4 regions of the Neobacillus terrisolis genome follow, and region 3 is predicted to be linked to each of the others. Evidence: predicted binding sites of a transcription regulator. Region 3 holds the regulator's gene; each other region holds the start of a gene.

Region 1 (3,474 bases), on a different contig from region 3:
TGAATAACTAAAAATACATATGTAAACAGCGGTTTCCCGTTCTCAAAAATCGCTTTTTCTTTCTTTGCCATCATCACAGTGTGAGCAAGTGTTAATTGTTTAATAGTTTGTATATCTTGCTCATTATACTCCCCATCAAGCGTAACTTCGATCGGGAACCCTAAAATCGCGCTAAGCTCTTGTAATGATTTCTCAAGTTCATTAGGCATCAACATTGTCGTGCAAACTCGAGTCTTTTTGCTATTGGGCAAAACAAAGGGTTTTTCAATCCGAAATTGATAATCATCCACAGGGGGATAGGGAGTTATGTAGATATTCTGTATCGTTAATTCGCCTCTTATAAACCGCCTTCTAAAATTCTCACCAATGGCAGCGGTCATTTCGATATCTCTTTGCATCCAATTGCTCCAATCAACATTGTGGCGCAGTATTCTGATGATTTGTCCCTGTTTATTCGATGTATTTTCAAGCCAGAGTTCGTGATCATTCCCTTTCATTTGAATTAACCGATAATCATGTTTAGATATGAATAATTCGGCCAACCTCCAAAATAAATAATCCTCTTGGAAATTCAACTCTTCCCCTACTTTCTATGTAAACATGCTTTATGATGATTTTTAGTAAAGTCTCTAATTTTTGTTATTTAACAATATTATAAACCAAATTCAATCTGTAACCTAAATAACAACCTTGAAAAAATAAAAAGGCCCGAAAATAGGCCTTTTTACCATTGAGCTGGTCTTGAGAAAAAAGTTTGCATCATTTTATCCCGAACTCCAGGAATGCTTAACACAGAACCGACAAGCAGTTTACGAATAAAACCCTTTCCTAGAATGATATTTATTAATCGGTACCGATTCTTAAATGCCAAAAATCCAGCCAAACCAATCATAAAAATTGATGTAAAAGTTCGCATGGTTATCCCTCCTTTTATTATTGTGAGTTATATTTTTCAATATTATCCATGGAATAAGAAACAAAGAACATTTTCCTCAACATTAATAAAGGCTGCCATTAAAGGCAGCCTTCGTCAATTTTTATTTATGAAATGAAGATTTTATAATATTTTTTAGGACTTCAGCAGAATGCTTGAATTTTTCTTGTTCTTCTGGACTTAAGCTTAGTTCTACGACTTCACGAATACCGCTTCGATTCACAACAGCAGGAACACCAATAAATAAATCTTCCTGACCGTATTTATTTTCTAGATAAGCGGAAACTGTCAACACGGAATTTTCATTTTGTAAAATGGCTTTTGTTAGCCTTACTAGACCCATGGCAATTCCATAATATGTAGCACCTTTGCGCTGGATAATTTGATACGCAGCATCCCTTACATTAATAAATAATTCGTCAAGGTCCTCCTGGCGGAAATCCTTTTTCGTCTTCGCCCAAGCAGAGATAGGTAATCCTCCGATATCTGCATGACTCCAAACTGGAAGCTCTGTATCCCCATGTTCACCGATTATATAAGCATGAACGTTCCGAGGGTCGACTGCAAAATAATCTCCTAGTAAATAACGGAAACGTGCTGTATCCAAGATCGTACCAGAACCGATGACTCTTTCCTTTGGAAGCCCAGAAAATTTCCATGTTACATACGTTAAAATATCAACAGGATTTGTTGCAACGACAAAAATTCCGTCAAATCCGCTAGCCATTACTTGCTCGACAATTCCTTTGAAGATGGCAGTATTTTTTTCAACCAAATCAAGTCTTGTTTCACCAGGTTTTTGATTGGCACCTGCAGAAATAACAACAATGTCTGCATCTTTACAATCGGAATAATCTCCAAACCAAATTTTAGTTGCTGCAGGAGCAAATGGAAGTCCATGATTCAAATCCATTGCGTCTCCTTCAGACTTTTCCTTATTTAAGTCAATCATAACAAATTCTTCACTAACACCTTGATTCAGCATGGCAAAAGCATAACTTGACCCTACAAACCCAGTTCCAATTAATACAACTCTGTTAACGTGATCTCTCATAAGAAGTACCTCCTAGTTAGGAATTCATTATCATTATAACCATCTTTTTAAAAAAACATTTAGTCTTTCTAATTTATATTGTGCAACATTTCACAAACTTTTTCTAGGCTATTTTGATCGATGAAAGCGCCCTCTATATGGATATTTCGTTACAAAAGGTAAAAATTATATACGATACCAGAAATTGCAGCCAATAAACCGGAAAGAAAATTAACAACATCATTGTTCATAAACGAAAAACCTCTATTCAAACTAGCAGGTTGGTTACAGTGAACTTTTTTTTCGGTATCAGCTAAACATATAGGACATTTATATGATGCTTGCAGGAAAGCTCCTAAAATGGTATCAAAGATATTTCCTAGAAATCCGAACAGAAGAATGATAATAAGGTAAATATTTCCTAAACGGAATAGAAGGCTCGTTATAATCGCGATCAAAAATGCACCCAAAAAACCGGCAGTCGACCCGAGCATGCTGATTGCGCCAGACGTCCCCTTTTCGGATCTTTTAAATGTACGAATTAGTAAGGGGGGTTTTTTACTTAACGTGCCTAGTTCAGAAGCCCACGTATCTGAATTCGCACTTGCTATTGCAATTGAAAAACCCAATAGCCAAATATCATGTTCAAAAGAAAAGTTGAATATGCTGAAAATCGCCGCGATGCCCCCGTTGGCGATTACTTGCTGCCAATCGCGACGGGATCCCTTTACATGTTTTTCTTCAATCCTTTTCTTCAAATCCCGCTTGAATTTGGACCAAATACTTGAGGTAAAAAAGAATGTCCCTAACACAAATAATCCTTTCCATCCAAAGCCAAGCGCGACGGCTCCACCTATAATGGCAGCCGCTAAAGCCCCAGATTTAGTTAAAAACCGGAAAGAATACCCGCTAATAGCCGTAATGAAAATTACCGTTGCATAGATCATTATATTAATCATAAGTCACAATAACCTGACGATCGGTAATTATTTTTGGGACAGGCTGGTCATGTGTTTCAATCGGGAGGTGTTCGACCAATTGTAAATCAAAGGCGAGTGAAAGTTTATTTCCTTGGTAGTCCTTTAAGAAGCGGTCATAATATCCTCCTCCAAAACCAAGACGATAACCTTTTTCCAAAAAAGCAAGCCCTGGCACAATCAGAAGGTCAATCTCGTCGACCGTGACCTCATCTGTTACAGATTCAATCGGCTCATAAAGACCAAAAAAAACTGACTCTAGCTGTGAAAAGCGGTCAAGCTTTCTAAACTGAAGCAGTTTTGTTTTTGGTTCGCATTTTGGTACCACTACTGTTTTTCCTTGTTCCCATGCTTTCCGGATAATTTGATATGTATCGACTTCAGGAGGATTTGAAACTGTGATCCCTACTGTCTTTGCAGTAATCCAATCGGAATCCTGGTAGAGCCTTTGCGCAATTAAATAGGACTTTTCTTCATAGTTTGGTTTATTCAATAATGCTAATTTCTGTTTCATTTCCTGACGAAGCTGC
Region 2 (3,474 bases), on a different contig from region 3:
ATTGAGAACGTATTTGAAATTCCATCCATTGCGTAGCTATAAGGAAGCTTCGCAACTGAAGCAAGAGAAGCTAATGTACCTTTTGTATCACGACCATGCATTGGGTTTGCACCAGGTGCAAATGGTTCACCAGCACGACGGCCATCCGGTGTATTACCAGTTTTCTTACCGTAAACTACGTTTGAAGTAATCGTTAAGATGGACATTGTATGCAATGAATTACGGTATGTTGTATGCTTGCGTAATTTTTTCATGAAGCTTTCAACGATTTCAACAGCAATGCTGTCAACACGATCATCATTATTACCGTATTTAGGGAAGTCGCCTTCTGTTTCAAAATCTACTGCGATGCCATTTTCGTCACGAATGACTTTAACTTTTGCGTGTTTAATTGCACTTAGAGAATCAGCTACAACACTTAGGCCGGCAATTCCAGTCGCCATAGTACGAAGGATCTCTGTGTCATGAAGCGCCATTTCAATGCGCTCATAGCTGTATTTATCATGCATATAATGGATAATGTTAAGCGTGTTAATATATAGACCTGCTAACCATTCCATCATTTGGTCGAAGCTTTCCATTACTTCGTTGTAATCAAGATATTCTGAAGTAATTGGACGATATTTTGGAGCAGCTTGAATTTTAAGCTTTTCGTCAACGCCGCCGTTAATAGCGTAAAGAAGTGCTTTCGCTAAGTTTGCACGTGCACCGAAGAATTGCATTTGCTTTCCAATTTCCATTGCGGATACGCAGCAAGCAATACCGTAATCGTCACCATATTCTGGGCTCATGATATCATCGTTTTCATATTGAATTGAGCTTGTTTTAATAGACATGTTTGCACAGTATTTCTTAAAGTTTTCCGGTAAATTCACTGACCAAAGAACCGTTAAGTTTGGTTCTGGAGCTGGACCTAGGTTATCTAGTGTGTGAAGGAAACGGAAAGAGTTCTTTGTAACTAATGGACGACCGTCAAGAGCCATACCACCGATTGATTCTGTTACCCATGTAGGGTCACCACTAAATAAATCGTTATAATCAGGAGTTCTTGCAAATTTAACAAGACGAAGCTTCATAACAAAGTGGTCAACGATTTCTTGAGCTTCTTCTTCAGTTAATACACCATTTGCAAGGTCTCTTTCGATATAAATATCAAGGAATGTTGATACGCGTCCAAGACTCATTGCAGCACCGTTTTGTTCTTTAATCGCTGCTAAATATCCAAAGTATAACCATTGGAATGCTTCTACAGCATTTTGAGCTGGAACTGAAATATCAAAACCATAAGCTGCAGCTAATTGCTTTAATTCATTTAATGCTCTGATTTGTTCAGAGATTTCTTCACGAAGGCGAATTACCTCTTCGCTCATTACAGGTGTAGTTCCCGCTAAATCTTTTTTCTTCTCTTTAATAAGGAAGTCTACTCCGTATAAAGCAACACGGCGATAGTCACCGATGATACGACCACGACCGTAAGCATCTGGAAGACCTGTAATGATTGCTGTCTTACGAGCAAGCTTCATTTCATCAGTATATGCATCGAATACACCCGCATTATGTGTTTTACGGTAATCTGTGAAAAACTTTTCTACATCTTTATTTAATTCGTAGCCATAGCTTTGACAAGCTTGAGCTGCCATACGAATACCACCAAATGGCTGCATTGAACGTTTAAACGGTGCGTCTGTTTGAACGCCGACTACTTTTTCAACTTCTTTATTTAAATACCCTGGACCGTGAGAAGTGATCGTCGAGATAATCTCTGTGTCCATATCTAATACGCCGCCATTTTCACGCTCTTGCTTCGTTAATTCCATTACTTGATTCCATAGTCCAGTTGTTGCTTCTGTTGGACCTGCTAAGAAAGAATCGTCCCCTTGGTAAGGCTTGAAGTTCTTTAAGATAAAGTCGCGAACATTAACTTCTCTTGACCAAGTACCAGTTGTAAAACTTTTCCATTGTTCCATGAATAAGCACCTCTTTAGGTAATTTAAGTATATAACAGTTTCGACGTATTTATCATACATTCATTATAACAGAATTCATGTGAGAAAAATCACTATTTTTACCTAAGAGAATTGACGATATTGTGAAATTGTTGGTATGTAAGGGTTTGTGGATTTTTGACATATTTGTGAACGGATATAAGTGGAATAATTTAGGATGAAAAATTCGAATCTGTACTATAATTGTGTGCTATTTTTCGTAGACTGTTATACAAAAAGATGATAACGTTTCCACTAACTCTATCTAATTAATAATTTGCCAATTTTCGAATGGAAAAGATACTGGAAATATTTTCAGTTCTAAAAAATTCCTACCTTGTCTATTCTCAATAAAAAAGAACAGAGATGTATTCCTCTGTTCTAGATTAGATTGCATTTTAATCTACTATTATATAGGCAATCATTGGTCCATTATGTGCTCGATCAGGATGGGTTAAACAAATGATTCGATAAACTCCTTCTTTTTCAAACTGTAGTGAAAGGACAGTTTCTTTATTTTGCTCAACAGTTCCCTTTATATTAGTGCCCTCAATAATGAAGGGATGGCTCCTGCCGTTTATTCCAAAAATAGATAAATTAAACTTTTCACCTTTATTTACAAAAATTGTACCGGGGTCCCATCTGTATGCTTCTATTTCTTTCCCATCGATTGTTTTTGCTTTAAATTCTCCTGTTACCAGATGGATCTCCCTGTTTTTTTCCTGTGGCTGGTTAATGGTGGCAATGGTTTTATTGTTTAAAAAAAGCCAAATAGAAGTCACAAAAAGGGAACAGCAAATGATGAATAGTATCGCAATCGTTTTTCTTTTTAAAATCAAGAAATGCATTCATCCACCCCCAAATAGTTGTCCATTACAATATATGCTCGGATAAGGGGAAAACTTGTCCGTTTTTTTCCAAATCTTTATTTTCCTTAACAAAATGGGACGGGAGGTCTTTAAATGGATAGTATACAAAGGAATGGAGATCCTCTGTTAGTCGGAACACAATTGCATGCGAAAGGATGGGTTCAGGAAGCTGCGTTAAGAATGTTAATCAATAATTTGGACCCGTGTGTTGCTGAAAATCCAGATGAACTAGTTGTTTATGGAGGAATCGGAAAGGCAGCAAGGAATTGGGACTGTTATAGGGCAATCAAGAAATCTCTATTGAACTTAGAAGACGATGAGACCTTGTTGATTCAATCGGGGAAACCCGTCGCCGTTTTTAAGACTCATGCTAATGCCCCGAGGGTTTTATTGGCTAATTCAAATTTGGTTCCTGCCTGGGCAAATTGGGAGACCTTTTTTGAGTTGGATCGAAAAGGTTTAATGATGTATGGACAAATGACGGCAGGCAGCTGGATTTACATTGGCAGCCAGGGAATTGTACAAGGAACATATGAGACTTTTGCAGAAGTTGCCCGTCAGCATTTTGGAGATACTTTGCGGAATACGATTACGCTGACGTCCGGGTTAGGTGGAATGGG
Region 3 (3,474 bases):
GAACAAGCTCAATAACAATACGATCACCAATTGGCTTTAACAAGAGAAACAACCTCCTCAAATAATATGTAGATTATTATTTATTAGCACTCTCCTCTATCGAGTGCTAACACAATTATTATAATAAATAATTGCACCATCTTTTGCAAGAGAGATGGTAAATTTTTTTTATTTTGGTCCATGCTTTTCTCAACCTTATAAAGTATGCATCTTATTACCGTTTTTATCCATATTGGCAAAAAATTTTTTCTACAAATCTTATTCATTTGTATCTACCCTTGATAATTTGTACAATTGAGCTTAGTTCATTAGTTTTTTTAAGGAGAAGCATAATTTGAAAAAAGAGTATTGGATCGTCATTATTATCTTTTTAACTCTACAATTGTCTAGTCTTGTTGGTTTACCCTTAACCGCCTACATTGGGACTCTATTTGGATATTCAGCGAGCGAAATGAAAATACTGGCCGTTCCGATTTGGCTTGTCACAAGCTTTACTGTATCCCTTATCCTTGTGCTTTGGGTTTTGCGCGGTGAATTTACGACTAGGTTAGAACGGAATCAAGCTAGTATATCCTTGTCGATCTTCTGGGCCATTTCCGGTGTTTTTCTTGCCTTATTTGCTCAACAAGTTGCAGCCAATATTGAAGCGATGCTAGGAATCAAAATAGGCTCGGATAATACCCAACAAATATTAACCGTGATCGAAAGCTTTCCAGTTATTATTTTAATCAGCTCGATCATCGGACCTATTTTAGAGGAAATTGTTTTTCGAAAAATTATTTTTGGAGCTCTTTATCAACGACTGAATTTCTTTTTATCTGCTCTCATAAGCTCCGTTATTTTTTCTTTAGCTCACATGGAACCGGAGCATACTTTGTTATATTCAGCGATGGGCTTTACCTTTGCCTATCTTTATGTAAAAACAAAGCGAATTATCGTACCCATCTTTGCCCATGTTTCAATGAACACGCTCGTTGTGCTGATCCAAACTGTGTATAAAGAGGATATCGATCGGCTCATTGAACAATCAGAAAAAATTCAAAGCTTTATCGGAGGATTTTTATGATACAATCACCTTTGCTTACCGGAAGTATTCATATTGTTTTAGCTTGTTTATTTACCTATTTTGCGATTGATAATGTTAATCAATATGGCTGGGATTTCTTTAGTATCATCCTTGTCCTCCTCGCCACATTTGATTTCGGCTCTGGGCTAAAATTGGTAGCCCTTTACTTTAAATTAAGAAAAATAACCCAAAATAAAAATGAGCCTAGATAACGGGCTCATTTTTTGATTATTCTTCTGTGCTATTTGGATAATGCTTTAAGAAATAGACGAGTGATTGTAATTCTACCGCTAAATCAATATGATGAACTCGAATGCTTGAAGGGACATTTAATCGAGCAGGTGTAAAATTTAGAATCCCTTTAATGTTTACAGATGCGAGCCGATCCGTAGTAGTTTGGGCCACAGGAGCAGGTATCGTTAAAATGGCCACTTGAATATCCTCTTCTTCGATCTTTTGCTCTAAATCATCCATATGGTAAACGGGTACATCTCCAATTTTTGTGCCGACCTTCGCCTCATCTACATCAAATGCGATTTCAATCTTTGTATTATTATTTTTTAAGAAATTGTAATTTAAAAATGCCGTTCCTAGATTCCCGACACCAATTAACGCAACCTTCGTCAGTTCGTCCTGATCCAGCGTTTTTCGAAAAAAGGTTAGCAAATAGTTAACATTGTAGCCATAGCCCTTTTTCCCTAATGCGCCAAAATAAGAAAAATCCCGTCGAATCGTTGCTGAGTCAACTTTAACTGCTTCACTTAGCTCTGCTGATGATACACGCTGTTTACCTGATGAATGTAAATTTTTCAAAAAACGATAATACAGTGGTAATCTCTTTGCAGTGGCTTGTGGAATTTTGGTTGTATTGTCATTCGACATGTCAACACGCCTCTCCCATTTAAGATTATTTCACACGGTTCTCTCTACGAAAGTCCCCATTTTTTCCACCGGTTTTTTCGATCAGATATGTTTTTCCAATTACCATGCCTTTATCTACGGCTTTGCACATATCATAAACCGTTAACGCACAAACCGACGCAGCTGTTAACGCTTCCATTTCGACACCAGTATTTCCTTTTGTTTTCACCTTCGCTGAAATGAGCAATGTATATTCATCATTTTCTTTTTCCCATGAAAAAGAAACATCGACACCATTTAACGGAATAGGATGACACATCGGAATGATCTCCCACGTCTTCTTGCAGGCCATTACTGCTGCTACCTGTGCTACCGCAAGAACATCCCCTTTTTTCATTTCATTATTGGTGATTCTCTCATATATTTCACTGCTTACAGTGATACTTGAATGGGCTTCTGCCGTTCGAACAGTTTCCGGTTTACTGCTTACATCGACCATTTTCGCACGGCCTTCTTCATTAAAATGAGTAAATTCTCCCATGCATACAACACCTCTCTTTATGAATGATACACTATTTTTTCCATGAAGTGTGAATCAAACTTGTATTTTTCTTCACATGTTACGGTTATTGATGATATGCCAGGAATACGTTACACTTACTCTATCGTAGTTGAGGTGAATATCATGATATTATTGCAGGTTAACCAATTAAATAAATTTTATGGCGCAGATCTTATTTTATCGAATATAAAACTTGAAGTACAAACCCGTGACAGAATTGCATTAGTTGGTCGAAACGGGGCAGGAAAATCAACCTTACTTAAAATTATCGCCGGACACATGTCGTATGATTCCGGAGAAATCATGAAGCCAAAGGAAGTAACCATCGGTTATTTAGCGCAAAATACCGGACTTGAATCAACATTGTCGATTTGGGAAGAAATGCTTACCGTATTTGAATCCTTACAAAACCTTGAGCAGAAATTACGACATTTTGAGTTACAAATGTCGGACCCAGCAATCTTTAATAATACCTCCGTATATGAAAGATTATTAAAAGATTACGATCTTCTCCAAACCCAATTTAAAGACTTGGGAGGCTATCAATACGAAGCCGATATCCGTTCTGTATTGCATGGATTAAATTTCCATAGCTTTGATTATACAACAAAGATTTCCAGCCTTAGCGGTGGACAAAAAACACGGCTGGCCCTTGGTAAGCTATTGTTAACAAAACCGGATATTCTTATTTTAGACGAACCTACCAACCATTTAGACATCGATACATTGTCTTGGTTGGAGCAATATTTACAAAATTATGAAGGGGCTATCTTGATCGTTTCCCATGACCGCTACTTTTTGGACAAGGTCGTTAACCAGGTTTACGAAATGTCGCGGCAGCAAATTATGAAATACGTTGGAAACTATAGCTCGTATTTACAACAAAAAGCTGAAAACTATGAACGCGAGTTAAAAATGTTTGAAAAGCAACAAGATGAAATTGCAAAATTACAAGACTTTATTGCTCGCAATCTCGCTCGTGCTT
Region 4 (3,474 bases), on a different contig from region 3:
ATGCTGAGCGGCGAGGAGCACCAAGTAAACCTGCGGCGTGCATTCCTCCAGACATGAAGGTCATGCCGATTGCCCAAAGAACACCTTGTAGAATACATAATTTATTCATAGCCTTTGTAAGGACTCTACCAGTTAAATGCGGAACTAACCAATAAGAAACACCAAAGAAAGTAATCACAACAGCTGTTGCAACAGTTAAATGGAAGTGACCAGTAACCCAAACAGTATTGTGGACAACTTGGTTCATTTGGTGAGAAGCGTTAACCATACCACCTGCACCGGCAGGAATGAAAGCAAGCATTCCGATGAACGGTACAACAAAACGAGCGTCTCCCCAAGGAAGCTTTTTCACCCATCCAAACAAACCTTTTGAGCCTTTTGAACGACCATAGGTTTCAAATGTGGCAAATAACGAGAATGCTGTCATTAAAGACGGAATAACAACTAAGAATGTTAGAACAACCTGTAAGAATTTCCAGGCTGGATCAATACCAGGCTCAGTTAATTGGTGGTGGAACCCTACTGGGAATGAGAATAAGATAAAGAGCAAAAACGATAGTCGTGCCAGTGAGTCAGAGAATATCTTTGCACCAATTACTTTTGGAATGACGGTATACCATGCCATATAAGCCGGTAATAACCAGAAATAAACAAGTGGGTGACCGAAATACCAGAATAAAGTACGGCTGACTAATACGTTAACAGTTGGAACTAATTCTAATGACCAAGGTAATAATTGAATAAGAACAGTTGCGGCTACGCCAAGTGTTGCGATATACCATAACATCGTATTTACAAGCGACATATAGGTCATTAATGGGCTTGTTTTACCTGGATTAGCTTTACGCCATTTCACATATGTAGCACAGATCGCAGCACCATCGATCCAACTTCCTACAACAACAAGCGTTAATCCAACATAATAAAGTGGATGTGCTTGTAAAGGTGCATAAAAAGTATATAGGACTGTTGCCTGATTTAAGAGAATCATTACAGCGGCTAATACTGTTCCTGCTGTCATAACCCAAAAACCAATCCAACCGGTTCTGCGGGCACCGTCTGAATAAGCACCTGACGATGCGCTTGTAGCAGAATGCTGGAAGCCCATAATAAAGAACGTTGTTAATACTAGACCTAATAAAACACCATGAACAGTTAATATTTGATAGTACCCAATACCTGCAGGCAATGTAAATTCACCAGAACGGACCCAAGTTTGTAAAAGTCCTGCAAGTCCCCCGATTGCCAATGCAGTAAAGGCTACATAAAAATGAGCCATAGCCAATTTACCATCACGACGGTCAACTTTGATCACTGATGGATTATTCATTATTCAACCACCTCGATTTTCGACGTCATCATGTGATGACCCATACCACAATATTCATTACACACAATAGTGAATTCTCCTGTTTTATTAAATGAAGCAACATATTCACTTATAAAACCAGGTTCTACCATCATATTTACGTTAGTCCCTGCGATTTCAAATCCATGGATAACATCCTTTGTAGTGACCATAACTTTAACTTTTGAACCTTTAGGAATCTCTACAGCTCCAGGATTGTAATTAAACATGGACGCAACAATAACTAACTCGTAGTCCCACTCTTTTCCTTCTACTTTTTTAAGGCCTGGCTTATCAAATGGTGCTGTTGTATCAACTTTTGCTGGATCAATGGTATTTAAGCAGCTTGGTGGTTGATTTCCTAAATAAAAAGCACTTACCCCTAATACCGATAAGAATACGATTAACATCGCTATCCCGAAAATTAGCCAAACCTTTTCAAACTTATGGATATGCATGGCTTTTTTTCCCCTCTCCCTCTTCTACAAACGATCTGCGTACATAAAATAAACTCCTGCCCAAGTACCTATAAGGACTAATGCGACTAAGAAAACGGAAACCAATGTTCCTTTTAAATATTGTTCTTCTTCATGTTTAATCGGTGCATTGGTTTTATTTCCAAGCTCCGTTTTAGCCATAGCCTTACACCCCCTCATTACATTTTGGAAATATTTGATGATTACACTTTCATCATACCGAACAATAGAGAATATTCCATATTGTTTGAATAAGTTCACAAAATGTTCAATTAATGAATTACCATTATGGGTATAGTGTAAACCTGAAACTTCGGTGATTTATGTCACATTTAATTGTGAGAAAATGTGAATAAAATGTGAACTCAAAAGTAATTGTGAATAAGTAGAAAAGGTTTCCATTGGCTTGCCAAAGCGTTTTTGGTTGATGGGTGTAGGGTGGGTAAACTCGGAATAAGGGAATAATTTAATATATTTAAGGTTTACGAGAATAAACTATATTGATATAATAACTTTAAATTTCATACGGTAACTAACTCATATAATCGCGGGAATATGGCCCGCAAGTTTCTACCGGATTTCCGTAAAAAATCCGACTATGAGTGAGCAATATGAACAAGGACGATCATTGATGTTCGTTCTTTTCATTTCCTTTCCTTTTATTTATTAGCCTAAAGGTATTGTCTCACTCATTATTTGAGTGCAGATGCCTTTAGGCTTTTTTGTTTTTTTAAAAGAACAATGTTGATTTTGAGCACGTTGTTGATTGGAGCGGAAGGTGCGAGACTCCTGCGGGAGAAGGTGTCACTGGAGACCCCACAGGCGCAATCGCGCCGAGGAGGCTCCAGGACTCCCCCGCTGGGTCGCTGAGCACCTGGAGCGCAAATCAACAGCCAAAATTAACAGCCTATTTTTTAAAAATAACATTTACGAATAGGGAGGGGATCACATAGTGGAAGCATTGCAACGAAAAATCGTAAATGAAGGAATCATATTATCAGATACTGTTTTAAAGGTAGATTCATTTTTAAACCATCAAATTGACCCTTTATTAATGATGGAAATTGGCAAGGAATTTGCAGAACGTTTTAAAAACGAGGCAGTCACAAAAGTATTAACGATTGAATCTTCGGGTATTGCACCGGGTGTGATGGCAGCGATGATGCTTCATGTACCACTTGTTTTTGCCAGAAAAAGAATCTCATTAACGATGTCAGAGGACTTACTTACCAGTCAAGTCTACTCATTTACAAAGCAGGAGACGAATGCCATAGCGGTGGCTAATAAGTTTTTAGCAGCCAATGACCGTGTGCTCATCATTGATGATTTCTTAGCGAATGGGCAGGCAGCCCTTGGTTTGGCTGATATCGTAAAGCAAGCAAATGCAGAAGTAGTTGGTTTTGGAATTGTGATAGAGAAATCGTTCCAAAACGGAGGCATGCTGCTTCGGGAAAAAGGGTATCGAGTGGAATCATTAGCTGAAATTGAATCTTTGCAAAATGGGCAAGTGCAATTTTTAAACAGACAGGTGGAGGAGTTATTATAATGAAACAACAACCATTAAAAATTACCTCATTAGCGATTCAGCACGTATTAGCGATGTATGCGGGCGCGGTAATCGTTCCATTAATTGTGGGCGGGGCTTTAGGG

Evidence for each region. Region 3 encodes Rex, which represses fermentation and respiration genes when NADH is low (regulators of the CRP and FNR family bind a similar motif). Its sites were predicted from a motif close to TTGTGAAATATTTCACAA; they were not measured.
Region 1: a site for Rex is predicted at 2,067-2,084, ahead of ACI48O_RS12510 (L-lactate dehydrogenase). Genes of this name have one in related genera too.
Region 2: a site for Rex is predicted at 2,045-2,062, ahead of pflB (formate C-acetyltransferase). Genes of this name have one in related genera too.
Region 4: a site for Rex is predicted at 2,070-2,087, ahead of ACI48O_RS15020 (cytochrome c oxidase subunit 2A). Genes of this name have one in related genera too.

The regions. Positions count from the first base shown of each region.
Region 1 covers NZ_JBKFGH010000018.1:106,226-109,699, forward strand. The annotation lists gene ACI48O_RS12500 (rhomboid family intramembrane serine protease) at 1-575, opposite strand, end outside; gene ACI48O_RS12505 (hypothetical protein) at 725-916, opposite strand; gene ACI48O_RS12510 (L-lactate dehydrogenase) at 1,038-1,988, opposite strand; gene ACI48O_RS12515 (DUF92 domain-containing protein) at 2,138-2,926, opposite strand; gene ACI48O_RS12520 (5-formyltetrahydrofolate cyclo-ligase) at 2,919-3,474, opposite strand, start outside.
Region 2 covers NZ_JBKFGH010000020.1:55,717-59,190, forward strand. The annotation lists gene pflB (formate C-acetyltransferase) at 1-1,967, opposite strand, end outside; gene ACI48O_RS13385 (cupredoxin domain-containing protein) at 2,384-2,833, opposite strand; gene hutU (urocanate hydratase) at 2,948-3,474, shown strand, end outside.
Region 3 covers NZ_JBKFGH010000047.1:4,560-8,033, reverse strand. The annotation lists gene groES (co-chaperone GroES) at 1-43, opposite strand, end outside; gene ACI48O_RS22040 (CPBP family intramembrane glutamic endopeptidase) at 335-1,066, shown strand; gene ACI48O_RS22035 (YdiK family protein) at 1,063-1,278, shown strand; gene ACI48O_RS22030 (redox-sensing transcriptional repressor Rex) at 1,295-1,948, opposite strand; gene moaC (cyclic pyranopterin monophosphate synthase MoaC) at 1,974-2,468, opposite strand; gene ACI48O_RS22020 (ABC-F family ATP-binding cassette domain-containing protein) at 2,613-3,474, shown strand, end outside.
Region 4 covers NZ_JBKFGH010000022.1:171,594-175,067, reverse strand. The annotation lists gene ACI48O_RS15030 (b(o/a)3-type cytochrome-c oxidase subunit 1) at 1-1,330, opposite strand, end outside; gene ACI48O_RS15025 (cytochrome c oxidase subunit II) at 1,330-1,806, opposite strand; gene ACI48O_RS15020 (cytochrome c oxidase subunit 2A) at 1,831-1,986, opposite strand; purine riboswitch at 2,342-2,443, shown strand; gene ACI48O_RS15015 (xanthine phosphoribosyltransferase) at 2,777-3,370, shown strand; gene ACI48O_RS15010 (nucleobase:cation symporter-2 family protein) at 3,370-3,474, shown strand, end outside.